Regions from separate parts of the Neisseria mucosa genome, predicted to be linked through region 3. Evidence: predicted binding sites of a transcription regulator. Region 3 holds the regulator's gene; each other region holds the start of a gene.
The links. The regulator FNR, encoded in region 3, switches genes on or off when oxygen is low (the NO sensors DNR and NnrR bind a similar motif). The targets are predictions, from matches to a motif close to TTGATNNNNATCAA.

Region 1 (3,129 bases), 850 kb from region 3:
ACTAAAGCCTCAGAAAGCGAAGGGTCAAAAGAAGAGTGGCCTGCTTGAACAATTCTCAATTCTGCTTCAGGGAAGGCTTGCGAGAGTTCCCATGCGCTTTGCATTGGAGTGCATAGGTCGTAGCGGCCTTGGACGATGATGGTTGGAATATGGCGGATTTTTTCGATGTTTTCCAAGATGGCTTTATCGCCCTGCAGCCAGCCTTCGTTCACGAAATAATGGTTTTCCATTCTTGCGATGGCAAGGGAGGCTTGCGGGTCTTCATCCACGTCTTTGGGTTCAAACTGAATAAGGTAGCTTTCCCAGTCTGCCCATGATTTGGCTGCTTTGAGGCGCGTGGCTTCATCTTCGCTGAACAGCATTTCATGGTAGGCTTTGATTAGGGTTTTGCGTTTGTTTTCGGCTACGGGAGCAATGAATTTTTGCCATTGAGCCGGATAAATTTGGCTGACGCCGCCTGCTTCGTTCAGCCATGCCATTTCAGACGGCCTGCATAGGAAAATACCGCGCAAAACTAAGCCGCTGACGCGATCGGGATGGGTTTCGGCATAAGTCAGCGACAAGGTGCTGCCCCATGAGCCGCCGAAAACCAGCCATTTTTGAATGCCGAGCATTTCGCGTACTTTTTCGATATCGGCAACCAAATCCCATGTAGTATTGTCTTCGATACACGCATACGGTTTGGAACGTCCGCAGCCGCGTTGGTCGATGATGACGATGCGGAAATGTTCTGGATTGAAAAAGCCGCGACAGGCCGGTGATGCGCCTGCTCCGGGGCCGCCATGCAGGAAAATCACGGGGTGTCCATCAGGATTGCCTGACTCTTCCCAATAGATTTCGTGAATGTCGGATACGCGTAAAAGGCCGCTATTTCGTGGTTCTTGAATCGGATGCATGAGCTTTCTCCTTTGTCTGATGAATATATTTAATTGTAACACTTTACCTGCTGATTTTTCAGACGGCCTACATAGGTTTAGCGCCACAAATGGCGTAAAATACCACTTTTTGACAGGATTTTTTTATGATTGACAACAAACAAACCCATGCCGCTCCCGAAGGACAACTTTTATTGCGTACAGTAGCCATGCCGCGCGATACCAACCCTAATCAGGACATCTTCGGCGGCTGGATTATGTCGCAAATGGATCTGGGCGGCGGTATTTTGGCGGCAGAAATCGCACAGGGACGAATTGTCACCGTGGCCGTTCAAGAAATGAATTTCATCAGACCGGTAAAGGTCGGCAACGTTGTATGCTGCTATGGTCATTGCGTCCGAGTAGGCAATACTTCTTTGCAACTGAAAATCGAAGTGTGGGTAAAGACTTTGATGAACGATATGGTAACGGAAGACCGCCAACTGGTTACCGAAGCCGTATTCACTTACGTCGCTATCGATGCACAAGGCAATCCGCGCCCTATTCCACGAGAAGGCAATGCAAAGCTGGCTCATTTGTCAGTTTAAGAAATCAAAACCAGGCCGTCTGAAATTTCAATGTTCAGACGGCCTTTTTGAATATGGAGACAAAATGTAATAATATTTCTTTTGAGCTAAAGCAAGGCGAAGTATCTGTTTTTTAGGTTTAATTCAAGCTTATTGATAAGACAAAGACCGTACACCGGCTCCCTATAACACTACTCTACCGCGACAGTTTGTACCACCTTTAAAACAACGTTTCCTCCTCAACCCACTTTAAGGAACATCATGGCTTCGCGCGATTTATACCCACAGGAAATTTTACAGGTTGTTCTCGACAAAAGCTGCGCCAAAGCACAATCCAGCATCCCCACACTGGCAATTTTGAGCATTTTGGCCGGCGGATACATCGGCTTCGGTTATCTTGCCTATTTAAAAGTAGTCAGCGGCATTCCGCACGAATGGGGCGGTGTCGCGACTTTACTCGGTGCCGCCGTATTCCCCATCGCCTTGATTTGTATCCTGCTTGGCGGCGGCGAGCTGGTAACCAGCAATATGATGATTATGTCTTTAGGCAGATTGGCCGGACGGATTTCCTCTAAAATGCTGCTGCGAAACTGGGTTATCGTTTGCATGGGCAATTTGGTAGGCACGCTGGCGATGGCGTTTTTTCTCGGACACTATGTCGGCATGACCGAAGGCAGCGTGGCAGAAAAAACCATTGCTGTGGCAGAAGCAAAAGTCCATATGGATTTCGGCCGTGCTTTCGTATCGGCAGTCGCATGTAACTGGATGGTCTGCATGGGCGCGTGGTTGCACTTTGCCGCTAAAAACACAACCGGACGAATGCTGGCCATTTGGTTCCCCGTCATGATTTTCGTATTAAACGGCTTCCAACACCTTGTCGCCAATATGTTCGTTATCCCAGCCGGCATTTTGGCAGGCGCAAACATCACATGGGGGCAGTTTTTCTTCAACACGATTCCCGTATTCCTGGGTAATGTCGTCGGTGGCGCATCCTTTGTCGGCGCATCGTATCTTTATACTTATAAAGACACGCTGAAAGATAGTGCCGAATAGACCTGCTTTATAAACAACAAAACCTGCTTTTTTAAGCAGGTTTTGTTTTACCGTTATTTTTCAGACGGCCTTTGCTACACAAAATCATTATACTGCTCCACAAGATTGCAAGATTGTTTTTAGCCTAATAGCCTATACCGAAGTGAGCAATCTATATTGAAACTTGAAGAGTAAAAACAAAAAGGACTTAACCGGAAAAACAGGTTAAGTCCTTAAATCTTTTGGTCGGAGTGAAAGGATTCGAACCTTCGACCCCTTGCACCCCATGCAAGTGCGCTACCAGACTGCGCCACACTCCGACTCGATAAGCTGTGAATTCTAGTTTCAAATACTGATTTTGACAAGTGTTTTTTAGGAAGGGAAATTTACTCGTTTGAAAATATTTAAATTATTTGTACACAAAAAAGGCCGTCTGAAATCGTTCAGACGGCCTTTGATTATTCAGTCAAATATCAAGCTTCAACCGGGATAATACCGATTTTGGCCTGCCATTGTTTTGGAGCAATAGCGTGAACCGATTCGCCGTTGCTATCTACCGCAACGGTAACAGGCATGTCTTTGACTTCAAATTCGTAAATCGCTTCCATACCCAATTCTGGGAACGCCAAGACTTTAGATGCTTTAATGGCTTTGGC
Region 2 (3,129 bases), 540 kb from region 3:
CTACTCCCTATTTTGCTAAATTATTTACATTCAAAACTTACAGGCTTAATCTGATCTTTGTCGATATTAAGGCTTTTATGTAGATATAAAATGCCGTCTGAAACAATTTGGCACCATCTGCAAAGTGGCTCGAACAAATAAAGAATAGTTTGCTTTGTTCTGATTTTTCCCTTTTTACCCTACCAAAACCGATGTCATGCTGAGTGAACCTGCAATCAGCTTGTCGTTGAAAAACGTAACCTGATCTTGCGGTTCGCGCAATGCCATGATGTAAAGCAAGGGCAAGTAATGATCCGGTGTTGGCACGGAAAGCTCGGCTTTTTCGCCTAGCTGCTGATAATGCACCAAGGTTTCATCATCTCGTGTTGCAATCGCTTGATTGACCGTTTCTTGGAATGCAAACGCCCATTCATACCCCGCACCGATTTGATCGATATGTTCCCAGCTTATCGCCCTTAGATTATGCACAATATTGCCACTGCCGATAATCAGCACGCCTTGTTCTCGTAAAGCAGCTAACTTTTTCGCCAAGTTGAAATGCCATTCTGCCGATTGCAAACGGTGAAGGCTAAGTTGCACCAAAGGAATATCGGCATTGGGATAAAGAAATTTCAATACTGCCCAAGCGCCATGATCAAAGCCACGCGTTGGGTTCAACTCGACCTTTTCCGGCTGTAATAACGACCGCACTTGCTCCGCCAATTCAGGCGAGCCGGGCGCAGGATATTGCACTTGGCTGAGCTCTTCAGGAAAACCATAGAAATCGTAAATCATTTTAGGATGTTCACCAGACGTAACCTGCAAACGGCTGCTGAACCAATGCGCTGAAATCATCAAAATGGCTTTTGGTTTGGCAAACTTTTGCGTAATTAGGCTGAAATTCTGATTGAACGGGTTTTCTTTATCTAACGCATTCATCGGGCTGCCATGCCCAACAAACAATACAGGCATTTTTTTCATGGTTTACTCCTCGTTATTTGATACAGCGGATTGTACGGATAAATTTTTATTCAAAAAATACCGGTTTACGAACAATATCTTTTCCTCATAGGAAATCATGGCTGATAAGGTCTAGAGATTTTGAGAGAATATATAGAAGAAGGGTTGATTCAAAAGGCCGTCTGAACATTTTACTTCATATGCTAAAATTTCTTTATTTCTGTATTGACAGAAATAAAAGATAAAAATAGAATACCATTACTATGAAACTGAATCCGACCACTGAAAAATTTATCCTCCATTGGGGCGAAATGGGTACCAAATGGGGGGTCAACCGTACCGTTGCGCAAATTCACGCCCTGCTCTATATCTTGGGCAGGCCGATGAATGCCGAGGAAATTACCGAAACTCTTGGCGTGGCGCGCTCCAACGTCAGCAACAGTATTAAAGAGCTGCAAAATCTGAGACTGGTGCATACCGTGCATATCTTGGGAGACAGACGCGATCACTTTGAAACTTCGGATGATGTCTGGACTTTATTCCGCACCATTGCTGAAGTGCGTATGCAGCGCGAAATTGAACCGACGCGGCAATTTTTGCAAAGCCTGATCGACAGCCCTGAATTTAGCCAGGAAAATGAAACCGCCAAGCAACGAATCCGACAAACCCATGATTTCATCAGTACGCTGACCATATGGGCAAATGAAATGCTGAAGCTGTCCACTTCAACCATGGTAAAAATCTTGAAAGTCGGTGCAGGAATACAAAAATTTTTCCGGTAATGGCAATGGGCATCTGCTCAAAAAAATACTGCCTATGTTATTTAGAAATATGAAAACATGCTCATGTTAGTTTTACATGGGCATGTAAAACCAAAATTTTTTACCCTATAATTTCTCTCTTGACAGAAATTTTAGAAATTAAAGATTAAACAGGCTTAACTGATGAAATAGGAACTCGGTATGCTCGACAATATTAAACGCCCTCCTCCCGCCTACTTGTCTTACTCGATGGGGCTGCTATGGCTTTGGAGTGGTACCCAGCCTCTGTTTTTCATGCCTGAAATGTCATTGGGTTTACTGCGTTCGGTCGGCATTCCCGATCCGTTGCAATGGCCGACATTAATCGCCGCTTCACTGTTGGACATCGGTTTTGCCTTTTTATGCTTCAGCCGCTTTCGCTTCCGTTCCGCAATATGGCTGCTGCAATTGATAACCGTCGCGGCATACAGCCTGATTATTGCCTTCAGGCTGCCTGAAATGTGGGCGCATCCGTTTGCACCCTTGGTAAAAAACCTGCCGATTATGGCTACTTTATTTTTTCTGTATCAATCCGTAGGAGATAAAAAATGAACACCTATTTAATCGTTAAAACCTTGCACATCATCTCGGCTACCCTAATGGTCGGCACCGGTTTTGGTACAGCGTTTTACCTCTTTTGGGCAAACCGCAGCGGTTCGGTTGCCGCGCAGTCGGTGGTCTCGCATTGGGTCATCAAAGCAGATTGGTGGTTTACGACACCTGCCGTCATTTTCCAACCCTTGTCCGGTTTATGGATGCTTTACGAACGCGGCTATACCATTTCCACCATGCTGGAACAAAATTGGGTATGGATGACACTCGGTTTATACATTCTTGCAGGCATTTGCTGGCTGCCCGTTGTCTGGCTGCAAATCCACATGGCCAAGATTGCCGAAAAAGCGCATAAAGAAAACGCAGACACCATTCCTGATCCCTATTGGCGTTATGCCAGACGCTGGGAATTGCTGGGCTATCCCGCCTTTTGCGCCACTATCGTGATTTACTTCCTGATGGTAATGAAACCGATTTAAAGATTTTCAGACGGCCTCAACAATATAAAGAAAAAACCATGAACATCATCATTTTCGGAGGCAGCGGCTTCATCGGCAGCCGTACCGCCCAAATCTTAAAAGAACAAGGTCATCAAGTTTGCACGCCCGACCGCCGCGCCTTCGATTTTCTTCATCCCGACGAAACCGCCGCACGCCGTTTATTAGAGGGGCAAGACGTCCTCATCAACTGCATCGGCATCATGAGCCGTCATGCCGAAATACTCGAAACCGTACACCACCGCACGCCCAAACAGCTCGCCGCATGGGCGAGAGCAGCAGGCATAAAACACTGGGTGCAACTATCCGCACTGGGTGCCGACCCATCTCAATCCATCAAC
Region 3 (3,129 bases):
AATTACAGACCGTTTGTCGCACAAAATCCACAATAACAACGTATCCGATACTGCCACCATGAAACTGCAACAATTACGTTACGCCCTTGAAGTTTACCGGCACAATCTGAATGTCTCCGAGGCTGCCGATGCGCTTTTTACATCCCAGCCCGGCATTTCCAAACAAATCCGCCTGCTTGAAGAAGAATTGGGTATCCAAATTTTTATCCGCAGCGGCAAGCGTGTGGTTTCCGTTTCGCAACCGGGCAAAGCCGTGTTAGAGATTTCGGAACGGATTTTGCGCGATGTACAGAACATTAAAAATATCGGCAGCGAATTTACCGATCATGACAGCGGCTCCCTGACCATTGCCACGACGCACACCCAGGCGCGTTATGCATTGCCTAAAATCGTTGCAGAATTTGTGAAAAACTACCCTAAGGTCAATTTGACCATCAAACAAGGCAGCCCTTCCGCCATTGCCCAAATGGTCAGCAGCGGAGAAGCAGATTTGGCAATTATTACCGAACGCATTGACGATCACCCCGAGTTGGGCAAACTGCCCTGCTATGAATGGAACCATGCCGTCATTGTCCCGCACGACCACCCTCTTTTAGACTGCCGCAATCCTTTAAGCCTTGAAGATTTAGCTTCTTTTCCGCTGGTTACTTACGAATTTGCGTTCAACTCTGGCAGCAGCATTGCGCGTACCTTTAATAAAGCGCATATCGAGCAACCTGATGTTGCTTTATCGGCTGCCGATACGGATGTATTGAAGACGTATGTACGCTTAGGCTTAGGCGTAGGTTTGATGGCCAAAATGGCTTACGATCCCGTTGTCGATCAAGACTTGCAGTTGATAGACGCGGCGCACTTATTTGAGCCATCGCCCACTTGGATAGCCTTACGCACCGACACTTACCTGCGTGGCTATGCCTATGATTTTATACAGATGTTCGCACCGAAACTGACCAGAGAAGTAGTCGACTGCATTCTGTACACGCCGGTTGTTGAAGATTTTTCAATTTAACATCTAACTATCACCTGCGTAACTTAACAATTATTCTTTAACTTTTGTTAAAAAGGCCGTCTGAACAATTTCAGACGGCCTCAGATTCAGATAGCGTGCGAACAACCGGAAACCATTTTCTTCAAAGTCGTCGCATCTAGGATTTTGATGTGCTTGTGTTCAACCGAAATCAAGCCTTCGTGATGGAATTTGGATAAGGTGCGGCTGACCGTTTCCAGCTTCAGCCCTAAATAGCTGCCGATTTCCTCACGCGACATTCGCAGGATAAAATCGTTGGCGGCAAAACCTCGTGAATAGAGACGCTGAGACAAGTTAAGCAAAAATGCGGCCAAGCGCTCTTCGGCGCGCATATTGCCCAAAAGCAACATCACGCCCTGATCTCGGACAATTTCACGGCTCATCAAGCGGAAAAAGTGAGAGCGCAGACTGGGAATATCCTGACCAAGTTCTTCAATGTGTGTAAACGGAAGCTCGCATACCTCGCTATCTTCCAAAGCCACAGCATCACAACTATGAATATGGGAGCAAATCCCATCCATCCCGATCAGCTCGCCCGACATAAAAAAGCCGGTTACCTGATCCCGTCCGTCTTGGCTGGCGACTGTTGTCTTAAAGAAGCCTGCACGGATGGCAAATAAAGAGGTAAACGGCTCGCCGGCACGAAATAAGTACTCGCCTTTTTTCAGACGGCGGCTTTGACGGATCACCGCATCCAATTGTAAAAATTCGTTAGGCATTAGTCCAACAGGCAAACACAGTTCGCGTAAAGAACATGTGGAACACAAGGTTTTCATTTGATGTGTTGCATTGTGTGTAGCCATAACGCACCTTTAATTTGCTTAGTTCTCTCAATCCCTGATTAAGCCGAATAACTATTGACCCATATCAAAGTCGGCATATCATTATGAGGCATTCTACCAAACTATCGAAATTTTGACTAAAATTTTCCCTAATTTCCTTACTTCATACTACAAGCCCCGACCATGAAAATCATCCCCATCTCAAATAACACCAACGCAAACAATGAATTACCGGAATTCGACCGCGAATTGATTGCCAGTTTGCCATCAAGCGGTCCACGTTATACATCCTATCCGACCGCTGACCGCTTCCATGAAGGCTTTAAAGAAGCCGAATATATCCAAGCTTTAAACCTGCGCAACATGGGCGCGCTCAACAAACCCCTTTCACTCTACATCCACATTCCCTTCTGCAATACCATCTGCTACTACTGCGGCTGCAATAAAATCATTACCAAAGACAAAAGCCGTGCCGATGCCTATATCCAATATCTGGAAAAAGAAATGGAATTGCTGGCACCGCATTTGGGCGGAAGACACCAGCTCGCGCAACTCCACTTCGGCGGCGGCACGCCGACATTCCTAAGCGACGACCAACTCGAACGCGTCTTCGACATGATCCGCAAATACTTCCAGCTGATTCCCAACGGCGAATACTCCATCGAAATCGACCCGCGCAAAGTCAGCCGCGAAACCGTCCTCAAACTGGGCAAACTCGGCTTCAACCGCATGAGTGTCGGCATTCAAGACTTCGACCCTAAAGTGCAGGCAGCCGTCAATCGTATCCAAAGTTACGAAGAAACCAAAGAAGTCATCGATGCCGCCCGCGAAGCAGGGTTCAAATCTGTCAGCGTTGATTTGATTTACGGCCTGCCGCACCAAAACACCGAAAGCATCAAAACCACCATCGACACGGTCTTGTCCCTCAACCCCGACCGCCTCGCCCTCTACCACTACGCCCACCTGCCGCATATCTTCAAACCGCAACGCCGTATCGACACCAATGTCGTTCCCGGCAGCGAAGAAAAACTCGATATGCTGCAATATTGCGTCCAAACCCTGACTGAGCGCGGCTACGTCTTCATCGGGATGGACCACTTTGCCAAACCTGACGACGAGCTCTCCATCGCCCTCAAAGAAGGTTTCCTGCAACGAAATTTCCAAGGTTATTCCACCTATGCCGACTGCGACTTGGTAGCAATCGGCGTGTCCTCTATCGGCAAAATCGGCAGCACCTACTCCCAAAACGAGCGCGACATCGATGCCTATTACGCCGCACTCGACGCCGGACACCTGCCCATCATGCGCGGCTACCAGCTC

Region 1: a site for FNR is predicted at 1,544-1,557, ahead of FOC66_RS02240 (formate/nitrite transporter family protein). Genes of this name have one in related genera too.
Region 2: a site for FNR is predicted at 1,165-1,178, ahead of FOC66_RS03690 (GbsR/MarR family transcriptional regulator). Genes of this name have one in related genera too.

The regions. Positions count from the first base shown of each region.
Region 1 is NZ_CP053939.1:479,948-483,076, reverse strand. It holds gene pip (prolyl aminopeptidase) at 1-896, opposite strand, end outside; gene yciA (acyl-CoA thioester hydrolase YciA) at 1,022-1,462, shown strand; gene FOC66_RS02240 (formate/nitrite transporter family protein) at 1,703-2,494, shown strand; tRNA gene FOC66_RS02235 (tRNA-Pro) at 2,717-2,793, opposite strand; gene FOC66_RS02230 (fumarate hydratase) at 2,947-3,129, opposite strand, start outside.
Region 2 is NZ_CP053939.1:787,105-790,233, forward strand. It holds gene ygiD (4,5-DOPA dioxygenase extradiol) at 175-960, opposite strand; gene FOC66_RS03690 (GbsR/MarR family transcriptional regulator) at 1,203-1,721, shown strand; gene FOC66_RS03695 (DoxX-like family protein) at 1,902-2,291, shown strand; gene FOC66_RS03700 (DUF2269 family protein) at 2,288-2,770, shown strand; gene FOC66_RS03705 (NAD-dependent epimerase/dehydratase family protein) at 2,809-3,129, shown strand, end outside.
Region 3 is NZ_CP053939.1:1,330,983-1,334,111, forward strand. It holds gene FOC66_RS06245 (CysB family HTH-type transcriptional regulator) at 59-1,009, shown strand; gene fnr (fumarate/nitrate reduction transcriptional regulator Fnr) at 1,096-1,830, opposite strand; gene hemN (oxygen-independent coproporphyrinogen III oxidase) at 1,993-3,129, shown strand, end outside.